DNA from 3 places in the Streptomyces sp. NPDC028635 genome. Region 1 is predicted to be linked to each of the others. Evidence: riboswitches for the same ligand, from Rfam matches in the RefSeq annotation. Region 1 holds a riboswitch; each other region holds the start of a gene.
What was found. Region 1 has a riboswitch for thiamine pyrophosphate ahead of thiC (phosphomethylpyrimidine synthase ThiC). Riboswitches for the same ligand answer to the same signal wherever they lie in the genome.

Region 1 (6,257 bases):
CCGGCCGGGATTCACCAGCCCCGACGACGGCCCCGCCGCAGGCCCGCGCCCGAGTTTCACGAGCCCCGACTTCAGCAGCCCCGACTTCGGTGGCCCGGAGCACCAGCCGGAGTGAAGCGCCGGCGCACGCCCCGGAGAGGACGAGCGCACGCGGGGGCATCGGACGTCCGCCGCGAGCCGTCCAACGCCGGGCCCCCACGGGACAGTCCGCGTCACCCCGGGCCGCCCGGACCTGTCGAAGCGGTCCGGGCGGTCCGGGCGGTCCGGGCGGTGCGACTCAGTCCGCGATCGGCAGATACACGCGGTTGCCCGCCGCCGCGAATTCCCGCGACTTCTCCGCCATCCCGGCCTCGATCTCGGCCTTGCTGCCGCCGTGCTCACGGCGGATGTCCTGCGAGATCTTCATCGAGCAGAACTTCGGCCCGCACATCGAGCAGAAGTGGGCCGTCTTGGCGGGTTCCGCCGGCAGGGTCTCGTCGTGGAACTCCCGCGCCGTGTCCGGGTCCAGCGCGAGGTTGAACTGGTCCTCCCACCGGAACTCGAACCGGGCGTCGGACAGCGCGTCGTCCCACTCCTGCGCGCCCGGGTGCCCCTTGGCCAGATCGGCCGCGTGGGCGGCGATCTTGTAGGTGATGACACCGGTCTTGACGTCGTCCCGGTTGGGCAGGCCCAGGTGCTCCTTGGGCGTGACGTAGCAGAGCATCGCCGTGCCCCACCAGGCGATCATCGCGGCGCCGATGCCGGAGGTGATGTGGTCGTACGCCGGCGCGACGTCGGTGGTCAGCGGGCCGAGCGTATAGAACGGAGCTTCATCGCAGATCTCCTGCTGAAGGTCGATGTTCTCCTTGATCTTGTGCATCGGGACGTGTCCCGGGCCCTCGATCATGGTCTGTACGTGGAAACGCTTGGCGATCGTGTTGAGTTCCCCGAGCGTGCGGAGCTCCGCGAACTGCGCCTCGTCGTTGGCGTCCGCGATGGAGCCGGGCCGGAGACCGTCACCGAGGGAGTACGTCACGTCGTACGCGGCGAGGATCTCGCAGAGCTCCTCGAAGTTCTCGTACAGGAACGATTCCTTGTGGTGCGCCAGGCACCACGCGGCCATGATCGAACCACCGCGCGAGACGATGCCCGTCTTGCGGTTGGCGGTGAGCGGCACGTACGCCAGACGCACGCCCGCGTGGACCGTCATGTAGTCCACGCCCTGCTCGGCCTGCTCGATGACCGTGTCCTTGTAGATCTCCCAGGTCAGTTCCTCGGCCCTGCCGTCGACCTTCTCCAGCGCCTGGTAGAGCGGCACCGTGCCGATGGGGACGGGGGAGTTGCGCAGCACCCACTCGCGGGTGGTGTGGATGTTGCGTCCCGTGGACAGGTCCATGACCGTGTCGGCGCCCCAGCGGGTCGCCCAGGTCATCTTCTCGACCTCCTCCTCGATGGAAGAAGTCACTGCGGAGTTGCCGATGTTGGCGTTGACCTTCACCAGGAACCGCTTGCCGATGATCATCGGCTCGATCTCCGGGTGGTTGACGTTGGCCGGCAGCACGGCTCGGCCCGCCGCGATCTCCTCGCGGACCACCTCGGGCGAGACGTTCTCCCGAAGGGCCACGAACTCCATCTCGGGCGTGATCTCGCCCCGGCGGGCGTACGCGAGCTGCGTGACCGCCTGGCCGTCGCGGCCGCGGCGGGGCTGGCGCGGCCGCCCGGGGAAGACCGCGTCGAGATTGCGCAGGCCGCCGCGCGGCGAGGTGTGCTTGATCCCGTCGTCCTCCGGGCGGACGGGGCGGCCCGCGTACTCCTCGGTGTCGCCGCGGGCGATGATCCAGTTCTCCCGCAGGGGCGACAGGCCCCTGCGGACGTCGGTGTCGACAAGCGGATCGGTATACGGGCCGGACGTGTCGTAGAGCGTGACCGCCTTCCCGTTGGTGAGGTGCACCTGACGGACCGGCACCCGCAGGTCGGGGCGCGAACCCTCGACGTATGCCTTGTGCCAGCCGATGGACTTCCCGGCCTCCTGAGCCGACTCGCTCTGAACGGAGGCAGGCGTGCGTACGTCCTTGTTGGTCATGAGACCTACTCCCTACGCCGGCATTACCCGGTAACAGGTTCGGCGGTCGACGCAGCGGTCACCGTCTGCCGACATTTCGTGTGGAACGCCACATGTTCCACGTGAAACATCGCGAAGACGGAGGTCAGCGCCCTCTCAGCCCGGTGCTCCGAGCTCCCGCGTGTGCAAAGGTGCCTCCACGCTAGCGTCAATTCAGGCGCGATGAACAGGGGGCCCCTGCCGTTCTTGCGATGATCGGGCGGTGACCACCACACACCAGCCCCCGTATCCGCCGCCCGAGCCGCCGCACGGCCAGGGCCCGACCGGCCACGGCCAGGGCGCCGAGGACGGGCCGGAGCACGGGCACACGCCGGCAGCCGGGCACGGGTACGCCCCGGGCGCCGGGCACGGGCATCGGCACGCGTCCGGTGGCGGGCACGGACACGGTGCCGGGCACGCCGCGGGAAGCGGACACGGTGCCGCGCATTCCGCGGGCGGCGGGCACGGGCACTCGCACAGTCACGGGCCCGCCGCTCCCGTCTCCCGGCATCTGCGCAAGGTCATCGCGGCGATCCTCATCCCGTTCGCCGTGGCGGTGGTCGTCGGCCTCGGCGTGCTGTGGCCGGGCGGTGCCCCCTCCCACCAGCGCTCCGGTGTGGGCTTCGACCGGCAGACCCAGCAGGCCACGGTCACCCAGGTGGTCGAGGTGAGCTGCAAGTCCGTCAACGCCTCCGGTGGTACGCCGACCGGCGACACGTCCACCGCGCAGGGGTCCCCGACCCGGCAACAGGCCGACGGCGCCTGCAAGAAGGCCACCGTCCGCGTCGACTCCGGCAACGACAAGGGCCGGACGTTCACCGAGATCGTGCAGCCCGACCAGACACGGCAGCTGCACCAGGGCGAGAAGGTGGTGGTCGCCTACGAGCCCTCGGCACCGAAGGACCTTCAGTACTCCGTCACGGACGCCGACCGGCGCTTCCCGATGGCCCTGCTGGCCGGCATCTTCGCGCTCGCCGTCATCGTCGTGGGACGGATGCGCGGGGTGATGGCACTCGTCGCGCTGGCCATCAGCTTCCTGGTGCTGAACTTCTTCATCCTGCCGGCGGTACTGCAGGGCGAGAACCCGTTGGTCGTCGCCGTCGTGGGCTCCAGCGCGATCATGCTCATCGCCCTGTATCTGTGCCACGGGCTGTCGGCCCGGACGTCCGTGGCGGTGCTGGGCACACTGGTCTCCCTGCTGCTGATCGGCGTCCTCGGTTCGCTGTTCATCGGCTGGGCCGCGCTGACGGGCAACACGGACGACAGCACCGGCCTGATCCATGGCCTGTACCCGTCCATCGACATGAGCGGTCTGCTGCTCGCCGGCGTCATCATCGGATCCCTCGGCGTGCTCGACGACGTGACGGTCACCCAGACCTCCGCCGTCTGGGAGCTGCACGAGGCCAACCCGTCGATGGGCCGGCGCGGGCTGTACCGGGCCGGGATCCGGATCGGCCGCGACCACATCGCGTCCGTCGTCAACACCCTCGTCCTCGCCTACGCCGGTGCCGCGTTGCCCCTGCTGCTGCTCTTCTCCATCGCGCAGAGCAGCGTGGGCACGGTCGCCAACAGCGAACTGGTCGCGGAGGAGATCGTGCGCACGCTGGTGGGATCGATCGGCCTGGTCGCCTCGGTGCCGGTCACCACGGCGCTCGCGGCTCTGGTGGTGGCCGCCGACCGTCAGGGGCCGACAGCGGCCGGCCAGAGCGCCGCCGGTGGGACCGGCACCGGTACCGGCTCGATCCCGGTGCCCGCAGGCCGCGGCGGCCGGGGGCGCCGGCGCAAGCGCTGAAACGCCGGGTGCCGGCGCGAGCGCTGAGATGCCGGGCGACGGCGTAGCCGTACCGCCGGCCGCGCGACCGTACCGTCGCGCCCGTAGCCGCCCCGTCGACGGCGCCGCCGTACCCGACGGCCGACGGCGTCACCAGCGCGACGGTCACCGTGTCACCGCCCTGCAGAACCGTTCCTGCAAATCCCCGTCCCACAGCGGTGAACCGTTACGCCACCGTGGTGACGCGACGTGTCAGCCCGCGCTCTGCTCCTCGGCGAGGATACGGTCGAGCGCCTCCTCCAGATGGGCGTCGAAGTCGGCGAGCGCACCCTCCTGGCCGAGTGGCACCAGCTTGTCGGTGCGGTCCAGGAACGCCACGATCGGCGGGGCCGACGAACGGAACAGCGCCTGGTCGCCGCCGACCTGGAGCCGGATCAGCACCTCGCCCAACGTGTCCTCCTCGACCGGTGCGATCCGGACATCGCCCTCTCCGCACGGCCGCCCCACCCCGTCGAGCAGCAGCTCACGCCCGAACGCCCAGGTCACCGGCGCGTCCCCGGGAAGGTGGAAAGTCAGCCGTACGGCATAGGGATCACAGGTCTCGTACCGCAGTTCCACCGGGATGCGGAACGAGAGCTCCTCGGAGACGAGAAAGCTCATCATGACCTCTGCCTGCACTGCCTGCACGGACTCGCGCATTCGCCTACCCCGTCACTTGCCGTCGACTGGCCGGGAATGAACCCCTTGACACTGGAGGTATCTTGCTGAACGTGCACACGAGATCACAAGGAGTGAGTTTTCAGATACTGATAGACAGGGCCAGCGAGCCCAGCAGGCGCCCGATCTCGTCCTGGAGTTTCCGCGCCGCGGGCAGCAGCCGGTCGGCCTGGTGCACGGGCAGCGAGATCGCCATCGTGGCGGCCGTGGTGCCCACCGTGATCGGCACCGCGGCGCACACCGTCCCCAGGGCGTACTCCTGCCGCTCGATCACCGGCTCCATGCGCCGCATCTGCTCCAGCCGTCGCAGCAGCGCGTGGTTGTCACACACCGTGTAAGGCGTGATGGGCTGCGCCGGGTAGCGGGCCAGGTGGTCGCGGCGGGCGCCGTCGTCCAGCTGGGAGAGCAGGCACTGTCCAATGGCGTGTGCGTGTCCCGTCTCTCGGAAGTCGGCCCACTCCTCGACCGCCGGGTTGCCGGGCGTGTCCGAGACGCACATGACCTCGATCTCGCCCTCGCGGTACATCGCGTAATACACGGGCACACCGATGGAATCGCGCCATTGCGCGAGGGTGTCCACGATCGTGCTGCGACGTTTCTGCTCCGCTCCGCCGCTGCCCAGCCGTTCGGCCGACGCACCAAGGAAGAACAGGCCCTTCTCGCGGCGGAGATAGCCCTCGTGCACCAGGGTGCGCAGCAGGTGGTAGGCGGTGGGCAGGGCCAGACCGGTCTCCCGGGCCAGCTGTTTGGCGGGGGCGCCGTAGGGGTGTTCGGCGACGGCTTCCAGCAGACGCATCGCGCGCTGCACGGAGCTGATGAGAGTCGTCGCCGCAGGGGGCTGTTCGGTGGGTGCCGTGGGGGCCGGCCGCTGCAGCGGGGGTGCGGGCGAGCAGGTCCGCGTGGGGGGTGCGTGCGGCTCTGCGGGTGTGGTGTCAACCGTGGCCAAGGGTCACTCCCGAAGCGCGAGGGGAGCCCGTGCCGGAACACGGGTGCGGGGGTGTCCGCCCTGCGCGGGGGATCGGCCCCGCGTCGGATTCCGGACTCTAACCGTCCGCCGCCGTGGACAGAATGGCTGTCCGGAAAACTTCCCTCCCCCGAGGGAACCGGCGATTCCCCTTGGTGATCACCTCGGCGATCACCGGCCGTCCCCTACCAGTCGCTGCGCGAGGACGACCCGGCGGTGAACTTCCGCACGATGTAGATCAGGCCGCCGACCAGGGCCACGAAGACCAGCAGCTTGAAGAGCAGTCCGATCACAAAACCCACGACCGTGGCCAGCACGCTGCCGAACACGACGAGCGCGATGACCGGCACCGCGACCCACTTCACCCACCACGGCAGTCCCGCGACAATCTCTCGCATCGCCTTCGCCCTTTCCTCACCGGCCCGTTGACGGTGCCGGACCCTTCCGGATGTCCTGCACTCGATGCTAGGGCCGGCGAGGGCGCCCGCGGGCGCCTCGCATCCCCGGTCCTCCCCTGACCCGTCCCCTAGGGAACCCCGAGGCCGGTCTCAGCCCTCCGGCGGGGAGAACACCACGAGAACGCGCAGGTCCTCGCTGATGTGGTGGAACTTGTGGGCGACCCCGGCGGGCACGTACACGACGCTGCCGCGCGCCACCTCCGTCGTCTCCAGACCGACGGTGATCGCGGCGCGGCCGCTGACGACGAAGTACACCTCGTCCTGGTT
Region 2 (6,257 bases), on a different contig from region 1:
CGGGAAATTTGCCCGAATTGTCGGGTTGTTGTCCACCCCTTGGACACTCATGAGACGACGGCGGGTGAGCCGCGGGTGCCCGGGCCGCCACGGCCGCCCCGCGCTCACATCTGGCGCAGCCGCTTGGCGAACTCCGCCGCGGCGGCACCGGGGTCCTGCGCCTCGGTGATCGCCCGGACGACGACGACACGGCGGGCACCCGCCTCGAGCACCTCGTCGAGGTTGCCGAGGTCGATGCCGCCGATGGCGAACCAGGGGCGGTCGGTGCCGAGCGCGGCGGTGTGCCGGACCAGGTCGAGACCGGGGGCATGGCGGCCCGGCTTGGTGGGCGTCGGCCAGCACGGGCCGGTGCAGAAGTAGTCCACGCCCTCCTGGACGGCGGCCGCCTCCGCCTCCGCCTCGGCGTGGGTGGAGCGGCCGATCAGCACGTCGTCGCCGAGGATCGCGCGGGCCGCCGGGACCGGGAGGTCGCCCTGCCCGAGGTGCAGGACGTCGGCGCGGGCCGCGTGGGCGACGTCCGCGCGGTCGTTGACCGCGAGGAGCTTGCCGTGCCGGGCGCAGGCGTCGGCGAAGACGCTCAGGTGCTCCAGTTCCTCGGCGGCCTCCATGCCCTTGTCCCGCAGCTGCACGATGTCGACCCCGCCGGCGAAGACCGCGTCGAGGAACTCGGGCAGGTCGCCCTGGCGCCTGCGGGCGTCGGTGCACAGGTACAGCCGGGCGTCGGCGAGCTGGGCGCGAGGAGTGGCGGCGGTGGTCATACGTGGTCCCCCCGGGGTGGGTGAGGTGTCCGGATCGTACGGGCCGCGGCGTGCGGGCGGCGGCGGCGCGCTCCGCGGACCCGGCCCACGGACGCACCCCAGGAACGTATCCCGCGCACACCACGACAGGGGAGCCCGGGCCCGGCCGGCCGGTCGGCCCCCCGGCTCGCAACCGTTGCGCCACCACGCGCACGGGCCCGGCTTTTCCGTAGGCCCCGGCTTCCCGGCGGGGCAGCTTCTTCGGCCGGTCGGGCTTGCGGCGGGGCCCGTTCTCCCGCCGGTCGGGCTTCCGGCGGGGCAGCTTCTTCGGGCCGGTCCGGCTTCCGGCGGGGCACGTTCTTCCGCCCGTCCGGCTTTCCGACGAGGCCGGACGTCGAACCCGGCCAGGCTTCAGGCCCGCCCTTCAGATCCGGCCGACCTTCGGGCCGCGGCCAGTCTTGAGGCCCGGCCGGAGTGCACGCCTCGGCCGGAGTGCACGCCCCGGCCGGACTTCAGGCCGGCCGGACGTGAGGTCCGGGCCGAAATGCAGGACCGGCCGGTCTTCAGGCCCGGCCGCAGTTCAGCCCGAGCAGCACGTCGCGCCGAGCGAGCGTGGCCTCCGCCCTGAGGCGTGTCTCGCCTCGCGGGCCGCTGCCCACCGGCCCGGCGGGCACGAGGGCATCAAGCGCCGAGGGCACGGTTGCCCCGGCGAACGGCACCGGGACGGAGAGCGCCGCGGTCCGGGAGGTCGTGGCCGAGGCCGCACGTGGCCCCGGCCGTGGCCCCCCGGGCCGCGGCCCGTGTGTCGACGGTGTTCAGTGTGGGTGCGTCAGACGGCGAGCGCCTGGGCGCGGCGCTTCACCTCCGTGCCGCGATTCTCGCTGAGCGCCTGTGCGGGCGTACCGGGCAGGCTCGGGTCCGGCGTGAAGAGCCACTCCAGCATCTCCTCGTCCGTGAACCCGTCGTCCCGCAGGAGCGTCAGGGTGCCCGTCAGGCCCTTGACGACCTTGTCCCCGTCGATGAAGGGGGCGGGGACGTGCAGCGCGCGGTTCTCACCGCGGCGTACGGCGATGAGCTGGCCCTCCTTGACCAGCTGCCGGACACGCGTCACCTCGACGCCGAGCATCTCGGCGATGTCGGGAAGGGTGAGCCAGGCGGGGACGAGAGCATCGATCTTTGCGTCAATCTCGGTCACGGGACAAGCCTGCCATCTGCCACTGACAGTCGGAAGTCAGGGCGGTCCACCCGGGCCGGTCGACCTGGGACGACACACCCGGCACACCCCTGACGACACCCCCGGACGGCTCAGGCCGTGGCCGCCTTCAGCGGCCTCGCCGGGTCCGCCAGCAGCTCCGGATCCATCGCCGTGCCCGCCTCGATCAGCCGCCGCCCCTGGGCCAGGTCACGCGGGCGGCCCACCGCCAGCAGGGCGACCAGCCGGCTCTCGCGCAGCCAGCACACCGTCCAGGCCGGTCCGTACTCGTCACCGCGCCACACGGTGCGGTCGGCCGAGGTGTGGTGGCCGGCGTACTGGACGAAGCGGCCGAACTGCTCGGACCAGAAGTACGGCACGGGGTCGTACTCCGCGGGCGTGTCGCCCACGATGTTCGCGGCGACGGTGCGCGGGCCCTGGAGGGCGTTGTCCCAGTGGTGGACGAGCAGACGTTCGCCGTAGCGGGCGGAGGGGAAGGAGGCGCAGTCGCCGACCGCGTACACGTCCGGCACCGAGGTGCGCAGACGCGCGTCGGCCACCACCTCGCCGCGCGGGCCCAGCGCGACGCCGGAGCCCGCCAGCCACCCGGTGGCCGGCCGTGCGCCGATGCCGACGACGACCGCGCCGGCGGGCAGCCGGGTGCCGTCGTCGAGGACCACCACGCCCGGCTCGACGCCCGCCACGCGCGCGCCCGTGCGCAGCTCGGCGCCGGCGTCGGCGTACCACCGGGTCATCGGCGCGGCGACCTCGGCGGGCAGTGCCCCGGCGAGCGGGCGGTCGGCGGCCTCCACGACGGTGACCGCGCAGCCCGCCTCACGCGCGGCCGTGGCGAACTCGGCGCCGATCCAGCCCGCGCCGACGACCACGATGTCGTGCTGGGCGGCCAGCACCGGGCGCAGCCGCTCTGCGTCGTCCAGGGTGCGCAGCAGGTGCACCCCGGGGACGCCCTCGGCGCCGGGCAGGGTGATCGGTTCGGCGCCGGTGGCGAGCACGAGGACGTCGTACGGGACGGGTCCGGCCCCGGTGTCCAGTTCATGGTCGGCGGGGCGCAGGCCCAGCACCTCGCAGCCGAGGCGCAGCTCGATGCCCAGCGCCTCGAAGTCCACGTCGAAGGCGGAGCCCTCGGCCGTGCCGAGCAGGACGGCCTTGGACAGCGGCGGACGGTCGTAGGGCTGGTGGGGTTCGGCGCCGATGAGCGTGACGGTGCCGGTGAAACCCCGTTCGCGCAGGGCCACCGCGGTCTGCACCCCGGCCATGCCCGCGCCCACGACGACCACCCGCCGCGCCGCCGATGACGTGCCCCGTTGCTGCGTCTGCTCGCTCACCTGATCACCATAGACACCTGACAGACCGTCAGTCAGCGGTCCTGCGCCGTGACCTGCTCCACACGCGCGTGCAGCTCCTCCACCACGCTGGTGCCGCTGCCCTCCTGGGACTCCCACTCCCAGGTCTCCTCCAGCCGCACCCGCCCGTCCGGCAGCTCGACGACCGTGGACACGCAGTGCCCGCCGGAGGTCGTCCCGTCCTGCTTGAGCTGCACGTACCGGAAGTCCAGCCGGTCCCCCTGCCGGGTGCCCACGAGGTGCCCGCGCACCACGTCGCCGCCGGCGTACTCCGCCCAGATCTCGCCGCCGCGCTCGTGGTAGGTGAAGCGGGTGCGCGTGCCCACCTGACCTGGTGCCTGGTCGGCGACCGGGGCGAGGACGAGACCGTCGAGGGACCGGGGCATGACGGAAGGCTCCCTTACAGACACACAGCGGCACGGGCTAGGGTGGCCACCGTAAAGCACTCGCGGGAGCCCGGACGCACCGGGCTGAGAGGGAGGCTGGGACGGCCTCCGACCGTACGAACCTGATCCGGGTCATGCCGGCGAAGGGAGGGGCTGGACGCCCATGTCGCCTACGCGTACGTCAGACGTCCTCGTCATCGGGGGCGGGATCATCGGGCTGGTCACGGCCTGGCGGGCCGCGCAGCGGGGGTTCGCCACCACGGTCGTGGAACCCGAGCCCGGCGGCGGAGCCGCGCAGGTGGCGGCCGGGATGCTGGCCGCCGTCACCGAACTGCACCACGGCGAGCAGACCCTGCTCGCCCTCAACCTGGCCTCGGCGCGCCGCTATCCGGACTTCGCGGCCGAACTCACCGAGGCGAGCGGCCACGGCCTCGGCTACCGCCGCAGCGGCACGCTCGCCGTCGCCCTGGACGCCGACGACCGCGCCCACCTGAAGGAACTGCACGCCCTGCAACGGCAGTCGGGCCTCGCCTCGGAGTGGCTGTCCGGCCGGGAGTGCCGGCGTCTGGAGCCGATGCTCGCGCCGGGTGTGCGCGGCGGGCTGCGGGTCGACGGCGACCACCAGGTGGACCCGCGGCGGCTGGCGGCCGCGCTGGTCACCGCCTGCGAGCGGGCCGGAGTGGTGTTCCGGCGCGACTGGGCCGAGCGGCTCGTCGTCTCCCGTGAGCGCGCCGCGGGCGTCGTCACCCGAGGGGGCGAGGAGCTGGGCGCGGGACAGGTCGTGCTCGCCGCCGGCAGCCTGAGCGGTCGCCTCGCGGGCGTACCGGAGGACGTACTGCCGCCGGTGCGGCCGGTGAAGGGCCAGGTCCTGCGGCTGACCATGCCGGACCACCGGACGCCGTTCCTGAGCCGGACCGTGCGCGCGGTGGTGCGCGGCGGCGCGCTGTATCTGGTGCCGCGCGAGAACGGCGAGCTGGTCGTGGGCGCGACCAGCGAGGAGATGGGCTGGGACACCACGGTCACCGCGGGCGGCGTCTACGAGCTGCTGCGCGACGCCCACGAGCTGGTGCCCGGCATCACCGAGCTGCCGCTCACGGAGACCCGGGCCGGGTTGCGCCCCGGCTCCCCCGACAACGCGCCGCTGCTCGGCCCCACCGCGCTGGAGGGGCTGCTGCTGGCCACCGGGCACCACCGCAACGGCGTCCTGCTCACCCCGGTCACCGGGGACGTGCTGGCCCACGCCCTCGTCACCGGTGAGCTGCCGGACGAGGCCCGCCCCTTCACCCCTAAGCGTTTCGCCCCCGCCGCGGCCGCGCGGCAGCCCGCCCGCACCCTCACGGAGCAGCCCGCATGAACATCTCCGTCAACGGTGAGCCCCGCCGCGTCGATCCCGGCACGGCTCTCGACGCCGTCGTGACGTCCCTCACCGCGGCCCCCTCCGGGGTGGCCGCCGCCCTCAACGAGACCGTCGTCCCGCGCACGCAGTGGTCCACCACGGCCCTCGCCGAGGGCGACCGCGTCGAGGTCCTCACCGCCGTCCAGGGAGGCTGAACCATGGCTGACGACCCCTTCGTCCTCGGCGGTACGCCGTTCTCGTCCCGTCTGATCATGGGCACCGGCGGCGCGCCGAGCCTGGACGTGCTGGAGCGGGCGCTGGTCGCCTCCGGCACCGAGCTGACGACCGTCGCGATGCGCCGGGTCGACCCCGGCGTGCACGGCTCGGTGCTGTCGGTGCTGGACCGCCTCGGCATCCGGGTGCTGCCGAACACCGCCGGCTGCTTCACCGCCGGGGAGGCGGTGCTCACGGCCCGCCTCGCGCGCGAGGCGCTGGGCACGGACCTGGTGAAGCTGGAGGTCATCGCCGACGAACGCACGCTGCTCCCGGACCCGATCGAGCTGCTGGACGCGGCGGAGACGCTGGTCGACGACGGGTTCACGGTGCTGCCGTACACCAACGACGACCCGGTGCTCGCGCGGAAGCTCCAGGACGTCGGCTGTGCGGCGATCATGCCGCTGGGCTCGCCCATCGGTTCCGGGCTCGGCATCCGCAACCCGCACAACTTCCAGCTGATCGTCGAGCACGCGCGCGTGCCGGTGATCCTGGACGCGGGCGCGGGCACGGCGTCGGACGTGGCGCTGGCGATGGAGCTGGGGTGCGCGGGTGTGATGCTCGCCTCGGCGGTGACGCGGGCGCAGGAGCCGGTGGTGATGGCGGAGGCCATGCGCCACGCGGTGGAGGCGGGCCGGCTGGCCTTTCGGGCGGGACGCATTCCCAAGCGGCACTTCGCCGAGGCGTCCTCGCCCAGGGAGGGCGTCGCCCGGCTGGACCCGGAGCGCCCGGCCTTCTGAGACCGGTGGCCCTTCGGGGGTGGCGGTGCGCCTGACATGCGTGATGCCGGTGCGCGCGACACGTCACAGGTCGGCTGCAGTCACCCCGCCGGCTGGGTGAAACGGCTGGGGTGTCGGTCATGGCTCGTAGACTCGCCTGCGTGGATACGACCCTCTCGGACCCCCTCGTCGGGCAGGTGCTCGACGGCCGGTATCGCGTCGACGCGCGGATCGCGGCCGGCGGGATGGC
Region 3 (6,257 bases), on a different contig from region 1:
AAGGCGGTCGTGGCCGAGATCGGGGAGAAGCCGTTTCGCGCCAAGCAGCTGTCGCAGCACTACTTCGCGCGGTACGCGCACGACCCGGAGCAGTGGACCGACATCCCCTCCGGTGCGCGTGACAAGCTGCGGGAGGCGCTGTTTCCCGAGCTGATGACCGTCGTACGGCATCTGTCGACCGACGAGGGGGAGACGCGCAAGACGCTGTGGCGGCTGTTCGACGGGACGCTCGTCGAGTCGGTGCTGATGCGGTACCCGGACCGGGTCACCATGTGCATCAGCTCGCAGGCGGGCTGTGGCATGAACTGCCCGTTCTGTGCGACGGGGCAGGCCGGTCTCGACCGGAACCTGTCCACCGCCGAGATCGTGCACCAGATCGTCGAGGGCATGCGGGCGCTCAGGGACGGGGAGATCCCCGGCGGTGCGTCCCGGCTGTCCAACATCGTCTTCATGGGCATGGGTGAGCCGCTCGCCAACTACAAGCGGGTGGTCGGAGCGATCCGCGCGCTCACGGACCCCGCGCCGGACGGTCTCGGTCTGTCCCAGCGCGGCATCACCGTGTCGACGGTCGGGCTCGTGCCCGCCATCCACCGGTTCGCCGACGAGGGCTTCAAGTGCCGGCTCGCGATTTCGCTGCACGCCCCGGACGACGAGCTGCGCGACACCCTCGTCCCCGTGAACACGCGGTGGAAGGTGCGCGAGGTGCTCGACGCCGGGTTCGAGTACGTCGAGAAGAGCGGGCGCCGGCTGTCCATCGAGTACGCCCTCATCCGGGACATCAACGATCAGGCGTGGCGGGGCGACCGGCTCGGGCGGCTGCTCAAGGGCAAGCCCGTGCACGTCAATCTCATCCCGCTCAACCCGACCCCGGGGTCCAAGTGGACCGCCTCGCGGCCCGAGGACGAGAAGGCGTTCGTCGAGGCGATCGCCGCTCATGGTGTACCGGTGACCATCCGGGACACCCGTGGGCAGGAGATCGACGGGGCGTGTGGTCAGCTCGCCGCCACCGAGCGGTAATCTGACTGGCGTCAGTACATCTACATATTCCGACAGGGGAGCGCCACAGCGCTGAGAGTGCGGCGGACAGGGCCGCAGACCCTCCGAACCTCGCCCAGGTCATTCTGGGTAGGGAGATCGGTCATCACTCGAGCTGTTGCGCCCTGCCCGGGACACCGTGAGGCGTCCCGGGCAGGGCCGCGTCTCTTCCTGGTCACTCCAGGAGGAATGTCAGTGAGCATCACCAAGAAGGCCACGGTCCTGGTGGTCGGCGTCGGCCTCGTCACGCTGTCCGCGTGCGGGTCGTCGGGCGGGAGCGAGAAGACGTCCGCCGAGTCCAAGACGGTCACGCTCGTCAGCCACGACTCATGGGCCGTGTCCAAGAACGTCCTCGCGGACTTCGAGAAGCAGTCCGGGTACAAGGTCCGCGTCCTGCCCGACGGCGACGCCGGGCAGGCCGTCAACAAGGCCATCCTCACCAAGGACAACCCGCAGGGCGACGTCTTCTTCGGCGTCGACAACACCCTGCTCTCCCGCGCCCTGGACAACGGCCTCTTCCAGCCGTACCAGGCCAAGGGGCTCGGCACCATCGGCGCCCAGTACCAGCTGGACCAGGGCAAGCACCGGGTCACGCCGATCGACCACGGCGACATCTGCGTCAACTACGACAAGAAGTACTTCGCCGACCACAAGCTGACCCCGCCGGCCTCCTTCGACGACCTGATCAAGCCGGAGTACAAGAACCTGCTGGTCACCGAGAACGCCGCGACCTCCTCGCCCGGCCTCGGCTTCCTGCTCGGCACCGCCGCCAAGTACGGCGACGACGGCTGGCAGGGCTACTGGAAGAAGCTGAAGGCCAACGGCGTGAAGGTGGTCGACGGCTGGGAGCAGGCCTACGACCAGGAGTTCTCCGGCTCGGCCGGCGGCAGGAAGGCCCACGGCGACCGGCCGCTGGTCGTCTCCTACGCCTCCTCCCCGCCCGCCGAGGTCGTCTTCGCCAAGCCGCAGCCGAAGACCGCGCCCACCGGTGTCGCCACCGGCACCTGCTTCCGGCAGATCGAGTTCGCCGGGCTGCTCAGCAACGCGAAGAACACCAAGGGCGGCAAGGCGCTGATCGACTTCCTGGTCTCCAAGGAGTTCCAGCAGGACATGCCGCTGAACATGTTCGTCTACCCGGTCGTCGACGGCGCCGAGGTGCCCGCCGAGTTCACCCAGTACGGCCCCGCCGCCAAGGACCCCGAGACCCTCGCCCCCGGCAAGATCGCCGACCACCGCGACCAGTGGGTCAAGCAGTGGACCTCGCTCGTACTGAAGTAGCCCGCCGCACGCACCGCGCGGGGAGCGCGGCGCGGCTCGGCCTGATGGCCCTGCCCGTCGCGTTCTTCGCCGTGTTCTTCGCCTACCCCGTGGCGGCGATCGTCGCCCGCGGCCTGAAGGTGGACGGCGTCTGGCAGTTCGGACGGCTCACCGATGTGCTCGGCCAGTCCGACATCCGGCACGTGCTGTGGTTCACCACCTGGCAGGCGCTGGTCTCCGCCGGGCTCACCCTGCTGCTCGCCCTGCCCGGCGCGTATGTCTTCGCCCGCTTCGACTTCCCCGGCAAGCGGCTGCTGCGGGCGGTGGTGACGGTGCCGTTCGTGCTGCCGACCGTCGTCGTCGGCACGGCCTTCCTGGCGCTGGTCGGCCGCGGCGGGCTGCTCGACCAGCTGTGGGGCGTACGGCTGGACACCACGGTGTGGGCGATCCTGCTCGCCCACGTCTTCTTCAACTACGCCGTCGTCGTGCGCACCGTCGGCGGTCTGTGGGCCCAGCTCGACCCGCGCCAGGAGGACGCGGCGCGGATGCTGGGCGCGTCCCGCTTCACCGCCTGGCGCACGGTCACCCTGCCCGCGCTGGCGCCGGCGGTCGCGGCGGCCGGGCTGATGGTGTTCCTGTTCTGCTTCACCTCCTTCGGCATCGTCCAGATCCTCGGCGGGCCCGGCTTCTCCACCCTGGAGGTGGAGATCTACCGGCAGACCGCCGACATCTTCGACCTGTCCACCGCCGCCGTCCTGACGATCGTGCAGTTCGTCGCCGTCGGCGTGATCCTCGCCGTGCACGCCTGGACGGTGCGGCGCCGGGAGAGCGCGCTGAAGCTGGTGGACGCGGCGACGACGGCCCGCCGGCCGCGCGGCGCCGGGCAGTGGGCGCTGCTCGCCGGTGTGCTGCTGACCATCGCCGCGCTGCTCGTGCTGCCGCCCGCGGTACTGGTGCAGCGCTCCCTGGACGGCGGTCTGCGCTACTACCGGGAGCTGACCGCCCAGGACGGCAACACCTTCCTCGTGCCGCCGATCGAGGCCATCGGCAATTCGCTGCAGTACGCCCTTGCCGCCACCGGCATCGCGCTGCTGATCGGCGGGTTCGCCGCCGCCGCGCTGACCCGCCGCGACGCCGGACGTCTGGTGCGCGGCTTCGACGCGCTGCTGATGCTGCCGCTCGGCGTGTCCGCGGTGACCGTCGGCTTCGGCTTCCTGATCACGCTCGACAAGCCGCCGCTGGACCTGCGCAGCTCCTGGATCCTGGTGCCGCTCGCCCAAGCGCTCGTCGGCGTCCCCTTCGTCATCCGGACCATGCTGCCCGTGCTGCGCGCGGTCGACGGACGGCTGCGGGAGGCGGCGACCGTGCTCGGGGCCTCGCCGTGGCGGGTGTGGCGGGAGGTCGATCTGCCGATGGTGCGGCGGGCGCTGCTGATCGCCGCCGGGTTCGCGTTCGCCGTGTCGCTGGGCGAGTTCGGGGCGACCGTGTTCATCGCACGGCCCGACACGCCGACGCTGCCGGTGGCCGTGGCCCGGTTGCTGGCGCGGCCCGGTGACCTCAACTACGGGCAGGCGATGGCCCTGTCGACGATTCTGATGGTGGTGTGCGCCGTGGCGCTGCTCGTGCTGGAGAGCCTGCGGGTGCCCGACCGGACGGGGGAGTTCTAGATGCTGCTCAGCCTCGATGCCGCGACCGTCCGCTTCGGCGAGCGGACCGTCCTCGACGCCGTCGACCTGGACGTCACCGAGCACGAGGTGGTGTGCGTGCTCGGCCCGAGCGGCAGCGGCAAGTCGACGCTGCTGCGGGCGGTCGCCGGACTCCAGCCACTCGATGCGGGCCGGGTCCTGCTGGACGGCCGGGACCAGGCGAAGGTGCCCGCGCACAAGCGGGGTGTGGGGCTGATGTTCCAGGACCACCAGCTCTTCCCGCAGCGGGACGTGGCCGGAAACGTCGCCTTCGGGCTGCGTATGCACGGCGCCGGGAAGGGCGAACAGGGCGAGCGGGTAGGTGAGTTGCTGGACCTGGTCGGGCTGCCCGGGGCCGGGCGGCGGGCCGTGGGCGCGCTGTCCGGCGGTGAGCAGCAGCGGGTCGCGCTCGCCCGGGCGCTCGCGCCGCGGCCCCGGCTGCTGATGCTGGACGAGCCGCTCGGTCAGCTCGACCGCTCGCTGCGCGAACGCCTCGTCGTCGAACTGCGGGAGCTGTTCGGCCGGTTGGGCACCACCGTGCTCGCCGTCACCCACGACCAGGGCGAGGCGTTCGCACTCGCCGACCGGGTCGTGGTGATGCGGGACGGGCGGATCGCCCAGTCCGGCACGCCCCTTCAGGTGTGGCAGCACCCGGCGGACGCGTTCGTCGCCCGGTTCCTCGGCTTCGACAACGTGGTGCCGGGAACCGTCGTCGGCGAGGCCGCCGACACGCCCTGGGGCAAGCTGCCGGTGCCCGACGGCTCCCCGCAGGGTCCGCGCGACGTGCTGGTCCGCCCGGCCGGGGTCCGGCTGACCGAGGTGGCGCAGGGGCTGCGCTGCACCGTCACCGCCCGTACTTTCCGGGGCACCCATGTCGCGGTGCACCTCCAGCCCGAGGACGCGCCCCGCCTGGAGGCCGCCTGCGCGCTGCGCGAGGCGCCCGAGGTCGGTGCCGAGGTCGGCGTCGCCTTCGACGGGGCCGAAGTCGTCGTCCTCGGCTGAGGGCTTCCGGGTTCATGCGAACGGCCCGCCCCCGGTCTCCCGGGGGCGGGCCGGCGTACGTGCGCGGGGTCAGCCGTTGCTCTTGGCCCCGCGGCGGCGCATGCCGAGGAAGACGGCACCGCCGCCGACGACGACCAGGGCGCCCGCCACGCCGGCGATCAGGCCGGTGTTGGAGTTCGCACCGGTCTCGGCGAGGTTGGAGTCACCGGCCGCCGGGGACGGCGCGTTGCTCGGGGTGCCCGCGGGGGCGGTGCTGGCCGGGGCCGAGGGGCTCGGCGTGTCCTCGGCCGGGGTCGACTGCGACGGCTTCGGCGCCGGGCTGGTCGGCGGGGCCGGCGGCGTCGAGGGGGTGTCCTTCTTGCAGGCGGTGGGCGGCGTGGTGAGGTTCGGCGTGATGTCCTCGTCCACGATGGGGTGCTTGGCGTCGCCGGCCAGGACGTGGACGCGGTAGGTGGCGTTCGGCTTCCAGTCCTCGGCGAAGGTGATGGTCACACCCTCGGCCGAGCCGGTGACGGTCTGCTCGCCGACCTTGTGGTCGTCGCTGCCCTTGTTCTCCAGGAAGACGGAGACGACGGCCGCGGTGCCGGAGGCGTCGACGTCGGTGACGGTGATGACGCCCTTGTCACCCTCGCACGAGGCCTTGGCGGAGAATTCGCTGATGTTGCAGGCGAGCGCGTTTCCGGCGACACCGAGCGCGAGCGCCGCCGCGGCGGAGGCGACCCCGAGGGCGCGCACGGAACGGGCGGCAGTACGGCGGGATATGGACACGTTTGTCCTTTACGGGATCCAACTGCGGGGGGTTGAAGGGGGGATGGGACGCCGAGGAGATGCGATCACAACCGCCCGGCACCACCGCCCCATGAGGCTCACAGGTTTATAAGTGCTCCATAAGGAGTGTCAACGCATATGCCCGTCAGGGGCGTTGACTTTGCCCGCTTATTAACCGGCGAGACGTTTCAGCGCCTCCGGCGCCTCCTCGATCCGGTCGACCAACGCGATCCGGGACGCCATCGAACGGTCCCGGGCGAGCGACTCCAGCAGCGGCCACGCCGGCAGCCGCTCCGTCCAGTGCGCCCGGTCCACCAGCACCATCGGCGTCGCCTCGCCGCGGGACTCGTAGTAGTTCGGCGTCGCGTTGTCGAAGATCTCCTGTATGGTGCCGGCGGCGCCCGGCAGGAACACCACACCGGCGGTGCAGCGGGCCAGGAGGCCGTCCTCGCGGGTGGCGTTGGCGAAGTACTTGGCGATGTGCGTGGCGAACGGGTTCGGCGGCTCGTG

Region 2: another riboswitch for thiamine pyrophosphate. It lies ahead of thiO (glycine oxidase ThiO); the one in region 1 lies ahead of thiC (phosphomethylpyrimidine synthase ThiC).
Region 3: another riboswitch for thiamine pyrophosphate. It lies ahead of AB0E88_RS11225 (thiamine ABC transporter substrate-binding protein); the one in region 1 lies ahead of thiC (phosphomethylpyrimidine synthase ThiC).

Annotation. Positions count from the first base shown of each region.
Region 1 is NZ_JBEZWX010000012.1:163,139-169,395, reverse strand. Features, by position in the region: gene AB0E88_RS16185 (hypothetical protein) at 1-115, shown strand, start outside; gene thiC (phosphomethylpyrimidine synthase ThiC) at 278-2,062, opposite strand; TPP riboswitch at 2,055-2,232, opposite strand; gene AB0E88_RS16175 (YibE/F family protein) at 2,304-3,872, shown strand; gene AB0E88_RS16170 (SsgA family sporulation/cell division regulator) at 4,104-4,550, opposite strand; gene AB0E88_RS16165 (IclR family transcriptional regulator C-terminal domain-containing protein) at 4,651-5,376, opposite strand; gene AB0E88_RS16160 (DUF5326 family protein) at 5,718-5,930, opposite strand; gene AB0E88_RS16155 (cupin domain-containing protein) at 6,081-6,257, opposite strand, start outside.
Region 2 is NZ_JBEZWX010000020.1:59,915-66,171, reverse strand. Features, by position in the region: gene thiE (thiamine phosphate synthase) at 105-758, opposite strand; gene AB0E88_RS21735 (Rv2175c family DNA-binding protein) at 1,567-1,932, opposite strand; gene AB0E88_RS21730 (FAD-dependent oxidoreductase) at 2,043-3,275, opposite strand; gene AB0E88_RS21725 (hypothetical protein) at 3,308-3,679, opposite strand; TPP riboswitch at 3,732-3,845, shown strand; gene thiO (glycine oxidase ThiO) at 3,843-5,033, shown strand; gene thiS (sulfur carrier protein ThiS) at 5,030-5,230, shown strand; gene AB0E88_RS21710 (thiazole synthase) at 5,234-6,028, shown strand; gene pknB (Stk1 family PASTA domain-containing Ser/Thr kinase) at 6,169-6,257, shown strand, end outside.
Region 3 is NZ_JBEZWX010000008.1:43,654-49,910, reverse strand. Features, by position in the region: gene rlmN (23S rRNA (adenine(2503)-C(2))-methyltransferase RlmN) at 1-1,017, shown strand, start outside; TPP riboswitch at 1,042-1,150, shown strand; gene AB0E88_RS11225 (thiamine ABC transporter substrate-binding protein) at 1,225-2,313, shown strand; gene AB0E88_RS11220 (iron ABC transporter permease) at 2,358-3,959, shown strand; gene AB0E88_RS11215 (ABC transporter ATP-binding protein) at 3,960-4,979, shown strand; gene AB0E88_RS11210 (LAETG motif-containing sortase-dependent surface protein) at 5,049-5,747, opposite strand; gene AB0E88_RS11205 (LOG family protein) at 5,919-6,257, opposite strand, start outside.